DNA from 2 places in the Kitasatospora sp. NPDC056076 genome. Region 2 is predicted to be linked to the other one. Evidence: predicted binding sites of a transcription regulator. Region 2 holds the regulator's gene; the other holds the start of a gene.
What was found. Region 2 encodes HrcA, which represses chaperone genes, less so after heat shock. Its sites were predicted from a motif close to TTNGCACTCNGNNNNNCNGAGTGCNAA; they were not measured.
Positions count from the first base shown of each region.

Region 1: a site for HrcA is predicted at 3,704-3,730, ahead of ACFC1T_RS27655 (FmdB family zinc ribbon protein). Genes of this name have one in related genera too.

Region 1 covers NZ_JBHJWG010000038.1:65,823-72,929, reverse strand. The annotation lists gene ACFC1T_RS27675 (phosphatase PAP2 family protein) at 1-488, opposite strand, end outside; gene ACFC1T_RS27670 (sigma-70 family RNA polymerase sigma factor) at 914-1,900, shown strand; gene ACFC1T_RS27665 (hypothetical protein) at 2,037-2,354, shown strand; gene mscL (large conductance mechanosensitive channel protein MscL) at 2,363-2,779, opposite strand; gene ACFC1T_RS27655 (FmdB family zinc ribbon protein) at 3,351-3,692, opposite strand; gene ACFC1T_RS27650 (MFS transporter) at 3,819-5,195, opposite strand; gene ACFC1T_RS27645 (potassium/proton antiporter) at 5,556-7,040, opposite strand.
Region 2 covers NZ_JBHJWG010000036.1:18,240-25,346, forward strand. The annotation lists gene hemW (radical SAM family heme chaperone HemW) at 1-523, shown strand, start outside; gene ACFC1T_RS26590 (Uma2 family endonuclease) at 564-1,121, shown strand; gene ACFC1T_RS26595 (DUF3097 domain-containing protein) at 1,112-1,945, opposite strand; gene ACFC1T_RS26600 (hypothetical protein) at 1,970-2,554, opposite strand; gene htpX (zinc metalloprotease HtpX) at 2,599-3,519, opposite strand; gene hrcA (heat-inducible transcriptional repressor HrcA) at 3,787-4,821, shown strand; gene dnaJ (molecular chaperone DnaJ) at 4,899-6,038, shown strand; gene ACFC1T_RS26620 (16S rRNA (uracil(1498)-N(3))-methyltransferase) at 6,117-6,866, shown strand; gene ACFC1T_RS26625 (S41 family peptidase) at 6,949-7,107, shown strand, end outside.

The sequences.
Region 1 (7,107 bases), on a different contig from region 2:
TACCAGACCAGGCCGACCAGGACGGCACAGGTGATCGCCGAGGCCATGGCGTGCCCGGAGGGGAAGGCCGGGCCGCCCGCGTGCGACACCGGGTCGGAGAAGGCGGGCCGCTGCCGGCCGACGGCCAGCTTGAGCGCCCACTGGGCCGCCCAGCCCACCAGCGCCTGGGCGGCCACCCAACCGGCCAGCACCCGGGCACCGATCAGCAGGAGCCAGGCGGCCGCACAGCCCAGCAGGATACGCATCGTGACCGGGCCGCCGATGTCGGAGAGGGTCTGCACCGCGGCGGTCCAGATCCGGTGATCGCGTGCGTAGGAGTGCAGTCCGCCGATCCAGTCCTGGTCGAACTCGTGCAGGGGGTGCCAGCGGCCCGTCACCAGCGCCGCCAGGAGGCCGAACAGCGCGGCGCAGCCCAGCGCGACCGACGCGTCCCGAAGGAGGCGGCGATGACGCACGGTGACGGGTCTCGTGCTGTTGGTCAGGTGCATGCCTGACACCTTCCCAGTGCGCTGTGCCGATCGGGAGCTGGAGTGATAGCGATTCGGCATCTTTTGTGCGGAGGACCTGCGTGCGCCGGGGGGCGGGCGCGGGCGGAAGCCGGGGGCGCGCGGGAACGTCCACAAGCGTTCGCCTGTTCAACCCATGGGCGACGGTTACGTGTGCGGTCGGTGAAGAGGCGTTCCACGGGCGGTCGCGAACGGGCACCCGAGGTGCCCGAGTGGTCACCGAGTGTCCAGAACCGGGGTGAAAACCGGCAGGATACTGCATCACGAGGAAGAATCTGAACGACTTGGGAATGTTGTCCGGAATCTGTTCGTTGGATCGTTACGTGTGAGCCCCTGGGGGCCCGCACTTCTTGCCCTCCAGGGGGGCAGGCAGGCAGACCTCGGCAACACCAGCAAAGGGAGCAAGCATGGCCACCCGTGCCGTCGTTCGCGACAGGGCCGACCGGACTCGCGCGGCCCGCCCGACCAACCTTGAGGCCGACCGCGACCTGGTCGGTATGTACCTCGACGAGATCGCCAGGACGCCCCTGCTCGATGCCGCCGAGGAGGTCGAGCTCTCGCTGCGGATCGAGGCCGGTGTGTACGCCCAGCACCTGCTGGAGGAGAGCGAACTCCCCGACGGCCGGCTCCCCGACGGCATCACGCGCGAGGAGCTGGAGACGATAGCCGCCGACGCCGAGCGCGCCAAGGACGTCTTCATCCGCTCGAACCTGCGCCTGGTGGTGGCCGTCGCCCGGCGCTACCCGCGCAGCGGCCTGCCCCTGCTGGACCTCATCCAGGAGGGCAACGCCGGTCTGGTGCGCGCCGTCGAGAAGTTCGACTACGCCAAGGGCTTCAAGTTCTCCACCTACGCGACGTGGTGGATCCGGCAGGCGATCACCCGCTCGATCGCCGACCAGTCCCGCACCATCCGGCTGCCCGTGCACCTGGTCGAGGAACTCGGCCGGATCCGCCGGGTGCAGCGGGAGAAGTCCAAGGAGCTGGGGCGTGAGGCGGAGCCGGCCGAGATCGCGGCCGAGCTGGACACCACCGAGGCCCGGATCAAGGACGTGCTGGACTGGGCGCGGGACCCGGTCAGCCTCAACATGTCGGTCGACGACGAGGGCGAGACCCAGTTCGGCGACCTGGTGGAGGACACCGGGGCGACGTCCCCCGAGGACGCCGTGATGGTGATGCTCCGCCGCGAGGAGCTGGACGGCCTGATCGGGCGGCTGGACGACCGCACCGCCTCGATCATCCGCTCCCGCTACGGCATGGAGGACGGCCGCGAGCGCACCCTCACCGAGGTGGGCAAGCAGCACGGCCTCACCCGCGAGCGGATCCGGCAGATCGAGAAGCACGCCCTGGCCGAGCTCAAGAAGATCGCCGACCACGCGGGCTTCGAGGCCGCCTGACGGCCGGCGGCCGAGGCCGACCACCCGGGCCCGGGTGCGGAGTGCTCCGCACCCGGGCCGGCGCATGTCGTCGGGAGCCTCGCGAGGCTTCTACGCTGAAAGGACAGGTCGGACCGCGAGCAGGGGAGTGGACGAGATGAGCGAGCAGGAACAAGGGCAGGCGCAGGAACCGGGGCGCGAACAGGGCCAGGACCGGGCGCGGGGGGGCACCCCCGCCCCTCCCTCCCCCTCCCCCTCCCTCCCCCCCTCCGCCTCCACCCCACCCACCACCACCCCTCCCGCCTCCACCACCTACACCTCCGCCAAGGCCCGCCTGGTCTTCCGCGACCCGCTGGACCAGCAGTCCAGGGACGACACCGACGCCGGCTGGGGCGATCGCCCCGGGGCGGGTGCCGGCGGTGGGCGGGGGCTGGACTGGTACCTGAGCCAGCGCCCGCCGCACCACGGCGACTGAGGGACTTCCTAGCGCGCCACGACCAGCGCGTCGCGGATCTCGGTCAGCAGTTGGACCTCCTTGGCCTCGGCCTCGGCCGCCACCTCGGCGGCGCTCTTCCGCTTGGCCGCCATCCGGTTCATCGGCACGATCAGCACGAAGTAGACGACGGCGGCGGTGATCAGGAACTGCAGGAGGGCGCTGAGCACCGACCCCCACAGGATGAGGATCCCGGACGTGACCTCACCGGTGGCGCTCACCTCGCAGGGCCCCTTGAGGCAGGAACTGTAGGACGCCAGGTCCTTCGTCCCGAACACGCCGACGATCGGATTGATCACGCCTTTGACGAAGGCGTTGACGATGTTGGTGAAGGCCGCGCCGATGACCACGGCGACGGCGAGTTCGACGACATTTCCACGCAGCAGGAATTCCTTGAAGCCTTTCATGCCGCCTCGAACGACGAAGTCGTCGCCGGGTTACGGGTGATCTTCCGGAAGCCCGGATTGACAACCCGTACGGCCCACGCCGCCGCCCGGGGGCGGTGGCAGCCCGGCCCGCGCGGGCCCGGAGGCGAATGCCGCGGCCGCCGCGAGCAGCACCAGCGCGGGCATCCCGCCCCGCCGTCGGACGGCCCGGCGCCAGCGGTGCCACCCGCCGCAGCCGCGCCGGATCGGCGGGAAGCTCGGCACCTCCCGCCGGGGCGGTACGGAGGGGGCGGGCAGCGGGAGGGGCAAGGTCGTGGTCGTCATCGGGACACCTCCGGAATCGGGCGGGTCTTGCTCGGTGTCCCCTACCTTGCGCGGATGCGCCGTGCCCCGGAAGTCGATTCCCACAGCCTGTGGACAAACCCGCCCCTGTGGACAACTTCGTACACCCGCACGAGTTGTTTCGATTCCGGAAGTTGACGGCGGTGCGCGGAAAGGCCCGCCCGGCGCGCGAAAGACCTGCCGCGACACGCGAAAAGGCCCGCCGTCCCCGCGTGGAGCGGGGCCGACGGGCCTTCCCGTGAGACCGAGGTCAGCCGGCGGCCGGAGCCGGGCTGCTGGACGAGCTGGACGAGCTGGACGAACTCGACGTGCTCGAAGAGCCGGACGACGAGCCGGCCGAGCCGGAGCCCGACGACGTCGAGGAGCCGGTCGACGAGCCGGAGGACGATCCCGAGCTCACCGAGCTGCTGGAGGACGAACGGCTGTCGGTCCGGTAGAAGCCCGAGCCCTTGAACACGACGCCCACGGCCGAGAAGACCTTGCGGAGCCGTCCCTGGCAGTCGGGGCACGTGGTCAGCGCCTCGTCGGTGAACTTCTGCACCGCCTCCAGGCCGTTGCCGCACTCGGTGCACTGGTACTGGTACGTGGGCACTTGTCTTCCTCCTGGCACTCTCGCCTGATGAGTGCTAACGATGGTCAATGATGCGGTATTCCGTTGGATCAGTCCAGCGAATCCGGTGTGAGATGAGCCGGTACCGAGTCACCGACGACCGCGCGTTCAGCCCTTCGCGGCACCGAACAGCTGTGCCGCGCCGCCGAGGTCGGCCGAGGAGGCCACCACGCGGCCCGCCCCGCCCGGGGCCACCAGCAGGTGCCGCAGCGACACCAGCGCGATCACACCCAGCCCGGCGCCGACCAGCGGCACCAGGAACCCGGCGGACGGCCCGTGGGCGTCGATCAGCCGCCCGGCCACCATCGAGCCGACCGCCAGGCCCAGGCCGATGGCCCCGGTCAGCCAGGTGAAGGCCTCGGTCTTGGCCCCGTCCTCGACCAGGGTCTCGACGAGGGTGTAGCCGCTGATCAGGGTCGGCGCGATGGCCAGGCCGCAGACCAGCGCGGCGATCGAGAGCGTGACCAGGTTCGGCATCGCCCACAGTGTGGAGCAGCCTGCCACCAGCAGCGCGTAGCTGACCACCATCCGCTGCTGGACAGCCCGCCGCCAGGCGATGACGCCGTAGAGCACGCCCGCGACCATCGAGCCGCCGGCGAAGATCCCGTACACGGTGCCGGCCGCGTCGTGCTGGCCGACCGAGTCGGCGAAGGCGTTCACCGAGACCTGCATGCCGCCGAACACGGCCCCGACCCCGAGGATCACCCCGGCCAGCAGCCGGACGCCGGGGGAGGACAGTGCGGAGGCGCGCCGGACGCCGGGCTCCGGGGTGATCCGGGCGGGTGCGGTGCGGCGCTGGGCGGCGAAGACCAGGCCGCCGACGAAGGTCAGCGCGGCCTCGACGACCAGGGCGGTGGCCGGGTTCACCGAGGTGGCGATGTTGGCGGCCAGGATCGGGCCGATCACGAACGTGAACTCGTCCGTCACGGACTCGAAGGCGAAGGCGGTGCTCACCTTGGCCGACGTGGAGGCGGACGCGCCCTCGGCGCCGATGGTGGCGATCCAGCGGGCCCGGACCATCGCGCCGATCTGCGGAACGCTCGCGCCGGCCGGGACGGCGGCCAGGAACAGGCTCCAGGCGGGCGCGTGGCCGAGCGCCAGCGCGATCAGCAGGCCGACCGAGGCCGCGTGCACCACGACGGTCGGGACGAGGACGGCGGCCTGCCCGTACCGGTCGGCGAGCCGTCCGGTCTGCGGGCCGATCAGGGCCTGGGCGACGGCGGCGATGGCCGTGACGGTGCCCGCGGTGCCGTAGGAGCCGTGGGTGTCCTTGACCAGGAGCAGGATGCCCATGCTGAGCATCGCGTAGGGCATGCGCGCGATGAAGGCGGGGGCCAGGAAGGTCCAGGCTCCGGGCGTGCGCAGCAGCGCGCCGTACCCGACCTTGGCCGGTGTCGCGGCGTCGGTGGTCGCGCTGTTCGGGGTGCTGTCCGCGGTGTCCGGAGCGCTGTCCGCGGTGGTCTCGACCGTTCGGCGGGCCGTCACGGTCGGTCCTTCCTGCTGCCTGGTAGCGCGGCAGGGCATGGGGTGGCCCCGACGGCGCCGAGAGTCGTCCTCTCGCGCGTCGACCGGGGTAGATACCGGGCCGGCCGGGCCTGGTGGGCCGGGGCCGGACCGCGGCCGCCGAGCGGTCGCGCCAACTCTGCGTCAGGCAGATGCTGGGGGTGTTCTAACGGTAGTCATACGGCGTGGTCGTACCACCATACAGTTACGCGCGTAGATCCCGCCAGACCACCCGGACCACCCGAGCCACCCAGACCGCCCAAGCCACCCGGACCACCCGGGCCCCTCAGGCCACCCGGGCCCCTCAGGCCACCCGGGCCACCGAGACACCCCGGCGGCGCCTCAGCGCCCGTTCAGCCACCCCGCCAGCTTGCCGCCCTTGTCCACGGCCCGCAGCCGCCGCTCGGCCGCCTCGCCGACCTCGTCCGTGGTGACCACCAGCAGCTCGTCCCCGCCGCGCAGCATCGTCGCCTTGTCCGGCACGAAGGAGCTGCCGTCCCGTACGACCAGGGTGACCGCCGCCCCCTTGGGCAGCCGCAGCTCGCTGACCTCCACACCGGACATCTTGGAGGTCGGCGACAGCGTGACCGAGAGCAGGTGCCCGTGCAGCTTCTCCAGTGGCGCGGACTCGATGTCGAGGTCCTGGCCCATGGCGCCCTCGCCGATCCGCAGCCGCTTGGCCATCCAGGGCAGGGTCGGGCCCTGGAGCAGGGTGAAGACCACGACCAGGATGAAGACGATGTTGAACACGTCGTCGGCCTTGTGGGCTCCGGAGACCACCGGGATGGTGGCGAGGACGATGGGCACCGCCCCGCGCAGTCCGGCCCAGCTCAGCAGTGCCTGCTCGCGGACGGGCACCTTGAACGGGGTGAGCGTGAGCACCACGGACAGCGGTCGGGCAAGGAAGACCAGCACCCCGCCGACCACCAGCGCGGGGACCACCGCGTCGCCCATGGTCTCGGGCGAGGCGAGCAGTCCGAGCAGCACGAACATCCCGATCTGCCCGATCCAGGCGAGGCCGTCGGCGAAGCCGCGGACGGCCGGGCCGTGCGGCAGCTTGGAGTTCCCGAGGATCACCGCGCTGATGTAGACGGCGAGGAAGCCGGAGCCGTGCAGCAGCGCGCCGCCGGCGTAGGCGAGCACGGTCAGGGCGACCACGGCGATCGGGTACAGGCCGGAGGACGGCAGGGCGACGTGCTTGACGGCGAACGCGCCGAGCTTGCCGACGGCCAGGCCCACCGCGGCGCCGATCGCCAGTTCGGCGGCGATCGTGGCGAGCAGCATGTACCAGGAGTCCAGCTCGCCGGTGGAGGCGAAGGCGACGACCAGGATGACCACGGGCGCGTCGTTGAAGCCGGACTCGGCCTCCAGCAGGCCGGTGAGCCGGTGCGGCAGCGGGACCATCCGCAGCACCGAGAAGACGGCGGCGGCGTCGGTGGAGGAGACGATCGCGCCGAGCAGCAGCGAGGTGCGCCAGTCCAGGCCGACCAGCCAGTGCGCGCCGGCCGCGGTGACGAAGACGCTGACGCCGACGCCGACGGTGGCCAGGACGGTGGCCGCCGGCATGGCGGGTCTGACCTCGCGCCAACTGGTCTTGAGGCCGCCCTCGGCGAGGATCACCACGAGTGCCGCGTAGCCGAGCACCTGGGTCAGTTCGGCGTTGTTGAAGGTGACGCCGATCCCGTTCTGGCCCAGTGCCACGCCGATCCCGAGGTAGATCAGCAGACTGGGCAGCCCTGATCGGGTCGAGAACCGGACGGCGACCACTGCGAAGAGCAGGATCACGGAGGCTTCGAGCAGGAGCTGGTTCAGGTGGGCGACGTTCACGCAGTGGCACCTCGGGCAGGCATGGGCGGGCGGGGTGTCAGGTGGTGCCGGGCCGGGCGGTGCCGGA
Region 2 (7,107 bases):
CGCCCGGGTCAAGCGCGGCGAACTGCCGATGATCGACGACGACGTGCACGCCGACCGCTACCTCATCGCCGAACAGGCGCTCAGCGCGGCCGGCTACTCCTGGTACGAGGTCTCCAACTGGGCCACCACCCCCGAGGGGCGCTGCCGCCACAACGAGCTCTACTGGACCGGCGCCGACTGGTGGGGAGCCGGCCCCGGCGCCCACAGCCACGTCGGCGGCGTCCGCTGGTGGAACGCCAAGCACCCCGCCGCCTACGCCCAGGCCCTCGCCGAGGGCCGCACCCCGGCCCTGGGCCGCGAGCTGCTGAGCGACGAGGACCGCCGGGTCGAGCGCATCCTGCTGGAACTGCGCCTGGCCGACGGCATCCCCCTCGACCTCCTGGCCGAGGCCGGCCGCAAGGCCGCCGCCAAGGCCCTCGCCGACGGCCTCCTCGCCGAGGACTCCTACCGGCGGGGCCGCGCCACCCTCACCCTCCAGGGCCGCCTCCTGGCGGATGCAGTAGTGCGTGACCTCGTGGACTGAGTGTCGTTAACGTGGTATCAGCCGTCAGGAGGAGTGTGGGATGACCGCCATCGATGACCGGGTGATAGGGATCTTCGAGAATCTGGAGATCCCGGAGGGTTTCAAGGCCGAGCTCATCAGGGGGGAAATCGTGATGATGGCCGGGCCCGACCGGGTCCACAACTGGATTGTCGAGTCGATCCAGGACCAGATTCCCCGGATGCGATGGCACCGCTCGGTCACGCAGGACATCGACATCCCCGGGCTCACCAGCGAACCTCAGCCCGATCTGGTCGTCTATGAGCGAGACGCGGTCGAGGGTCCTGGTCGCCTGATCCCTTCGCCTCTCCTCACGCTGGTGCTCGAGGTGGTCTCGAACACCAGCGTCCTGCGCGACTACCAGACCAAGCGGGAGCTCTACGCGGAGGGCCGGATTCCGGCCTATCTGATCGTCGACCCGATCAAGGCCGTCTGCGTGCTGTTGACCGAGCCGACCCGGGCGAGCGCGTCCGGGTTGCCGGACTACGTCTCCTCTCGGACCACCAAGTTCGGCGAGCCCATTCCGGTGGACCTGCTGGGCATCACGCTCGACACCTCGGAGTTTCAGACCTACTCCTGACCTGGCAGGGCGGTGAAGTCGATCAACTCCTCGACCCTGGCGAGGAGTTCGGGCTCCAGGTCCTTGTAGCTGTTCACCTTGGAGAGGATGTGCTTCCAGGCGGCCGGGGTGTCCACGGGCCAGCCGAGGCGGCGGCAGGTGCCCTGCTTCCAGTCCTCGCCGCGGGGGACGGCGGGCCAGGCGGGGATGCCGACGGAGGAGGGCTTCACGGCCTGCCAGATGTCGATGTAGGGGTGGCCGACGACCAGGACCGACTCGCCGGTGACCCGGGCGGCGATGCGGTGCTCCTTCGTCCCCGGGAGCAGGTGGTCGACCAGGACGCCGAGGCGGCGGCCGGGGCCGGGGGCGAAGTCGGCGACGATCGCGGGGAGGTCGTCGATGCCCTGGAGGTACTCGACGACGACGCCCTCGATGCGCAGGTCGTCTCCCCAGACCCGCTCGACCAGTTCGGCGTCGTGCCGGCCCTCGACGTAGATCCGGGACTCGCGGGCGACCCGGGCCCGGGCGCCGGGGACGGCGACGGAGCCGGAGGCGGTGCGGGCGGGGGTGCGGGGCGCGGCGGGGGCGGCCGGGCGCACCAGGGTGACCACCTCGCCCTCCAGCAGGAAGCCGCGCGGCACCAGCGGGAAGACCCGGTGCTTGCCGAAGCGGTCCTCCAGGGTGACGGTGAACCCCTCCGCGGTCCGCTCGCAGCGCACCACCGCCCCGCAGTAGCCGGTGGCCGCCTCCTCGACCACCAGGTCCCGCTCGGCCGGCACCTCGGGTGCGGGCTGCTGCTTCTTCCACGGCGGGGTGAGGTCCGGTCCGTACTGGTGGCTGCGCATGGGGGAGATGTTACGGACGGGGCGTCAGAGGGCCGGCGCGCCCCAGACCGGGAACCAGCGGCTGAGGTCCTTCTCCAGCCGCAGGTCGTTCCCCAGCATCGCGTTGACCTGGAGCTCCAGCGGACTGTTGCGCCGCTCGCCGCCGCCGGGCATCGGGGCGAAGGGGTAGAAGGTGCCGCGCTTGTAGAGGTAGACCAGGGCCAGCGACTGGCCCTGGGGGTTGCGGAAGGCGACCAGGGAGCAGAGCAGCTGCGGGCCGAAGCCGTTCGCCTCCAGCTCGCTGTTGACCGCGTGCAGGTCGTTGACCAGTTCCGGGAGTTCCTCGGGGGCGTGCCGGGTGAGCAGCCAGGAGTAGCCGTAGCCGTCCTTGGAAGCCTCCACCGGGACGCCGCCGCGTTCGGTGTCGGCGTCCAGCAGGGCCCGGACCTGCTGCTCCACCTGGACGAAGGCGGCGCCCTCGACGGCCGCGAAGCAGACCGAGCCGAGCCCGGTGGGGAGGAACCCGGCCCCGGCCTCCAGGGTGAGCGCGGCGGACGGCACGCCGAACAGCTGGTCGAGGTCGGGCTTGACGGGCTTGGTGCGGCCGAACAGGGCGTCCAGGAATCCCACGGCGGTCCTTCCGGGAGTCGGGCGGGGCCGGAGCCCAGGGGGGGTCAGCGGCCGAGCTGCTCGGAGATCTTGGCCAGCTGGGCCAGCCGCTTCTCCAGCGTCGGGTGGGTGGAGAGCAGCTGGGAGGCGGTCTCCTTGGCGCTCAGTGCGGGGGCGAAGTAGAAGGCGTTGTAGGGCTGGGCCCGGCGCAGGTCCTCGGTGGGGATGGCGGCGATCTGCCCGGTGACCTTGGTGAGCGCCGAGGCGAGGGCGCTGGGCCGGCCGGTGAGCTGGGCGGCGGCCCGGTCGGCGGCCAGTTCGCGGTAGCGGGACAGCAGCCGGGTGAGCAGGAAGCTGATCGCGTAGACCACGATCGACACCAGCGGGATGACCAGCGCCGCGATGGCCGCGTTCTGGTCGTTGCTGTTGCGGTTGCCGCCCATGAACCCGCCGTACATGGCGACCCGGGTCATCGCCCCGGCGAGCACGCCGAGGAAGCCGGCGATGGTCATCACGGCGACGTCCCGGTGGGCGACGTGCGACAGCTCGTGCGCCAGGACGCCCTCCAGCTCCTCGGGTTCCAGTCGGCGCAGCAGGCCGGTGGTGACGCACACCACGGCGTTCTGCGGGTTGCGGCCGGTGGCGAAGGCGTTCGGCATGTCGCTGTCGGCGACCGCCACGCGGGGCTTGGGCATGTCGGCCAGGGCGCAGAGCCGGTCGATGGTGCCGTGCAGCTGGGGGTACTGCTCCTCGGTCACCCGGTGGGCGCCCATGGCCCGCTCGGTGATCTTGTCGCTGAACCAGAACTGGGCCACGAACAGCCCGCCGGAGATCAGCACGATCAGCGGCCAGGCCCCGCGCAGCAGCGCGATCAGCAGGCCCGTGAAACCGACGTACAACAGCCCGATCACGAACATCGTCCCGACCATGCGGCTGGTCAGGCCGCGGTCGGGCGCGAAACGGGTGTGCTGGCCCGAGCTCGACATCGCTTGCTCCTCCGTTCGCCGTCGCTTTCGATGCTGCCACCCGGACGGCCCCGGGGCACCACCCGCGCACGCGGAGTGTCGCGGTGGCCGTCCGGAACTGCGGGCAGGATCACCCCGGCCGGGCCGTTCCTGCGGTACGACCCGGGCCGTACACTGGCAGGTACGGTTTTGGCACTCGTGCGTGCAGAGTGCCAGGGTCGGGGTCCTCACCGGAGCGGCTCGCAGCATCACAGACGGACAACGTGCGAAGACGGAGGTGCGTGCCCCATGGCCGGAGAGGTCCGCCAGCTGGACGACCGCAAGCTCGCCGTGCTGCGCGCGATCGTCCAGGACTACGTGGGCACCGAGGAGCCGGTCGGCTCCAAGGCCCTGGTGGAGCGGCACAACCTCGGGGTGTCCCCGGCCACGGTGCGCAACGACATGGCGGCGCTGGAGGAGGAGGGGTACATCCACCAGCCGCACACCAGCGCCGGGCGGATCCCCACCGACAAGGGCTACCGGCTGTTCGTCGACAAGCTCGCCGAGATCAAGCCGATGAGCTCCCCGGAGCGCCGGGCGATCCGGCACTTCCTGGACGGCGCCGTCGACCTGGACGACGTGGTCACCCGTACGGTGCGGCTGCTCGCCCAGTTGACCCGCCAGGTCGCCGTGGTGCAGTACCCCTCGCTGACCCGCTCCACCGTCCGGCACATCGAGCTGGTGGCGCTGGCCCCGGCCAAGGTGATGCTGGTGCTGATCACCAACACCGGCCGGGTCGAGCAGCGGATGGTCGACTGCCCGGGCACGGTCGGCGAGACGGTCCTGGCGGACCTGCGCTCGCGGATCAACACCCGGGCGGCCGGCCAGCGGCTGCCGGACGTCCCGGGGCTCCTGGAGGAGCTCCCGGCGGCGTTCGAGCCGGCCGACCGGCCGACCGTCAGTACGGTCCTGGCGACGCTGTTCGAGGCGCTCGCCGAGCAGAACGAGGAGCGGATCATGCTGGCCGGCACGGCCAACCTGACCCGCTTCGGGCACGACTTCCCGCTCACCATCCAGCCGGTGCTGGAGGCCCTGGAGGAGCAGGTCGTCCTGCTCCGCCTCCTGGGTGAGACCACGGACGCCGCGATGACGGTCCGGATCGGGCGGGAGAACGCGTACGAAGGGCTGAATTCCACCTCGGTCGTTTCGGTCGGCTACGGTTCGGGCGACGAGAGTGTGGCCAAGCTGGGTGTGATCGGTCCGACCCGGATGGACTATCCGGGCACAATGGGGGCGGTGCGGGCGGTGGCACGGTACGTGGGCCAGATCCTGGCCGAGTCGTAGCACACGGCCGACCGTTAGAAATCTAACGGCGGCGTCCAGTCGCAGCACTACTACAGGCGGAACAAGCGGAGCATTTGGTGGCCACGGACTACTACGCGGTACTCGGCGTCCGACGGGATGCGGGGCAGGACGAGATCAAGAAGGCGTTCCGGCGCCTGGCACGCGAACTGCACCCGGACGTCAACCCGGACCCGAAGACGCAGGAGCGGTTCAAGGAGATCAACGCCGCCTACGAGGTGCTCTCCGACCCGCAGAAGCGCCAGGTCTACGACCTGGGCGGTGACCCGCTGTCGCCGGGCGGCGGTGGCGCGGGCGGCTTCGGCGCCGGCGCGGCGGGCTTCGGCTTCTCCGACATCATGGACGCCTTCTTCGGCGCCGCGGCCGGCCAGCGCGGCCCGCGCTCGCGCACCCGCCGGGGCCAGGACGCCATGATCCGGCTGGAGATCACCCTGGAGGAGGCCGCCTTCGGCACCACCAAGGAACTCCAGGTCGACACCGCCGTCACCTGCACCACCTGCAGCGGCGAGGGCGCGGCCCCCGGCACCTCGGCCCAGACCTGCGACATGTGCCGCGGCAAGGGCGAGGTCTCCCAGGTCACCCGCTCCTTCCTGGGCCAGGTCATGACCTCCCGCCCGTGCCCGCAGTGCCAGGGCTTCGGCACCGTGGTGCCGACCCCGTGCCCCGAGTGCGCGGGCGACGGCCGGGTGCGGGCCCGCCGCACCCTGACCGTGAAGATCCCGGCCGGCGTGGACAACGGCACCCGGATCCAGCTGGCCGGCGAGGGCGAGGTCGGCCCCGGCGGCGGCCCGGCCGGCGACCTCTACGTCGAGATCGCCGAGACCACCCACACGGTCTTCCAGCGGCGCGGGGACGACCTGCACTGCACCGTCACCATCCCGATGACGGCGGCCTCGCTCGGCACCCAGGTGCCGCTGCAGACCCTGGACGGGCTGGAGGAGGTCGACATCCGGCCCGGCACCCAGTCCGGCCAGTCGATCCCGCTGCACGGCCGGGGCATCACCCACCTGCGCGGGGGCGGCCGGGGCGACCTGATAGTGCACGTCGAGGTGCAGACGCCCACCAAGCTCGACCCCGAGCAGGAGGAGCTGCTGCGCCGGCTCGCCGTGCTGCGCGGCGAGGAGCGGCCGTCCGGCCAGTTCGCGCCGGGCCAGCAGGGCCTGTTCTCACGCCTGAAGGACGCCTTCAACGGCCGGTAGTCGTCCGAGGAGGGGTGCCGGGGGAGGACCCCCGGCACCCCTTCGGTGTTCCCGTTCCATCCCAGGAGGTTCCCCGCCATGACCGCGCCCGTCTTCGTCGTCGAGACCGAGCGGATCGCCGCCGCCGCACCCGGGGCCGTGCTGCGCCTCGACGGGCCCGAGGGGCGGCACGCGGCAGCGGTGAAGCGGCTGGCGGCCGGCGAGGCGGTCACCCTGGCGGACGGGCTGGGGCTGGGCGTGGACGGCACCGTCGCCGCGGTGCTCGGCAAGGACGCGATCGAGGTCACGGTGGAGGCCGTGCGGCGCGAGCCCGAGCCCGCGCCGCGGATCGTGGTCGTCCAGGCGCTGCCCAAGGGCGACCGCGGCGAGCTGGCCGTGGAGACCATGACCGAGGTCGGCGTGGACGTGGTGGTCCCCTGGGCCGCCTCGCGCTGCATCACCCAGTGGAAGGGTGAGCGCGGCGCCAAGGCGCTCGCCAAGTGGCGGGCCACCGCCCGGGAGGCGGGCAAGCAGTCCCGCCGGCTGCGCTTCCCCGAGGTGCGCGAGCCGATGACCACCCGGCAGCTGGCGCCGCTGCTGGCCGGGGCCGCGCTCGCCGCGGTGCTGCACGAGGAGGGCGCCGAGCCGCTGGCGCACGCCGCGCTGCCGGCCGGCGGGGACATCGTGCTGGTGGTCGGCCCGGAGGGCGGGGTCTCCCCGGAGGAGCTGGCCGCCTTCGCCGAGGCCGGCGCGAAGCCGTACCGGCTGGGCCCCTCGGTGCTGCGCACCTCGACCGCCGGGGTGGCCGCCGGGGCGCTGCTGCTGGGGCGCACCGGCCGCTGGGCCTGACCCCACCGGCAACTCCCGTGCGCCCGCCGGGAGTCTGCGGAGAACGGAGCGGCTCGTACCCGCACCTGCCTACGCTGGCGGCGTGACGGACTCCCTGAGCACCTCCGCGGGCGCCTATCTGCGCCACCCCCATCTGCACGGTGACCTGGTCGCCTTCGTCGCCGAGGACGACCTGTGGCTCGCCCCGCTGGAGGGCGGCCGGGCCTGGCGGCTGACGGCCGATCACCTGCCGGTGCAGCAC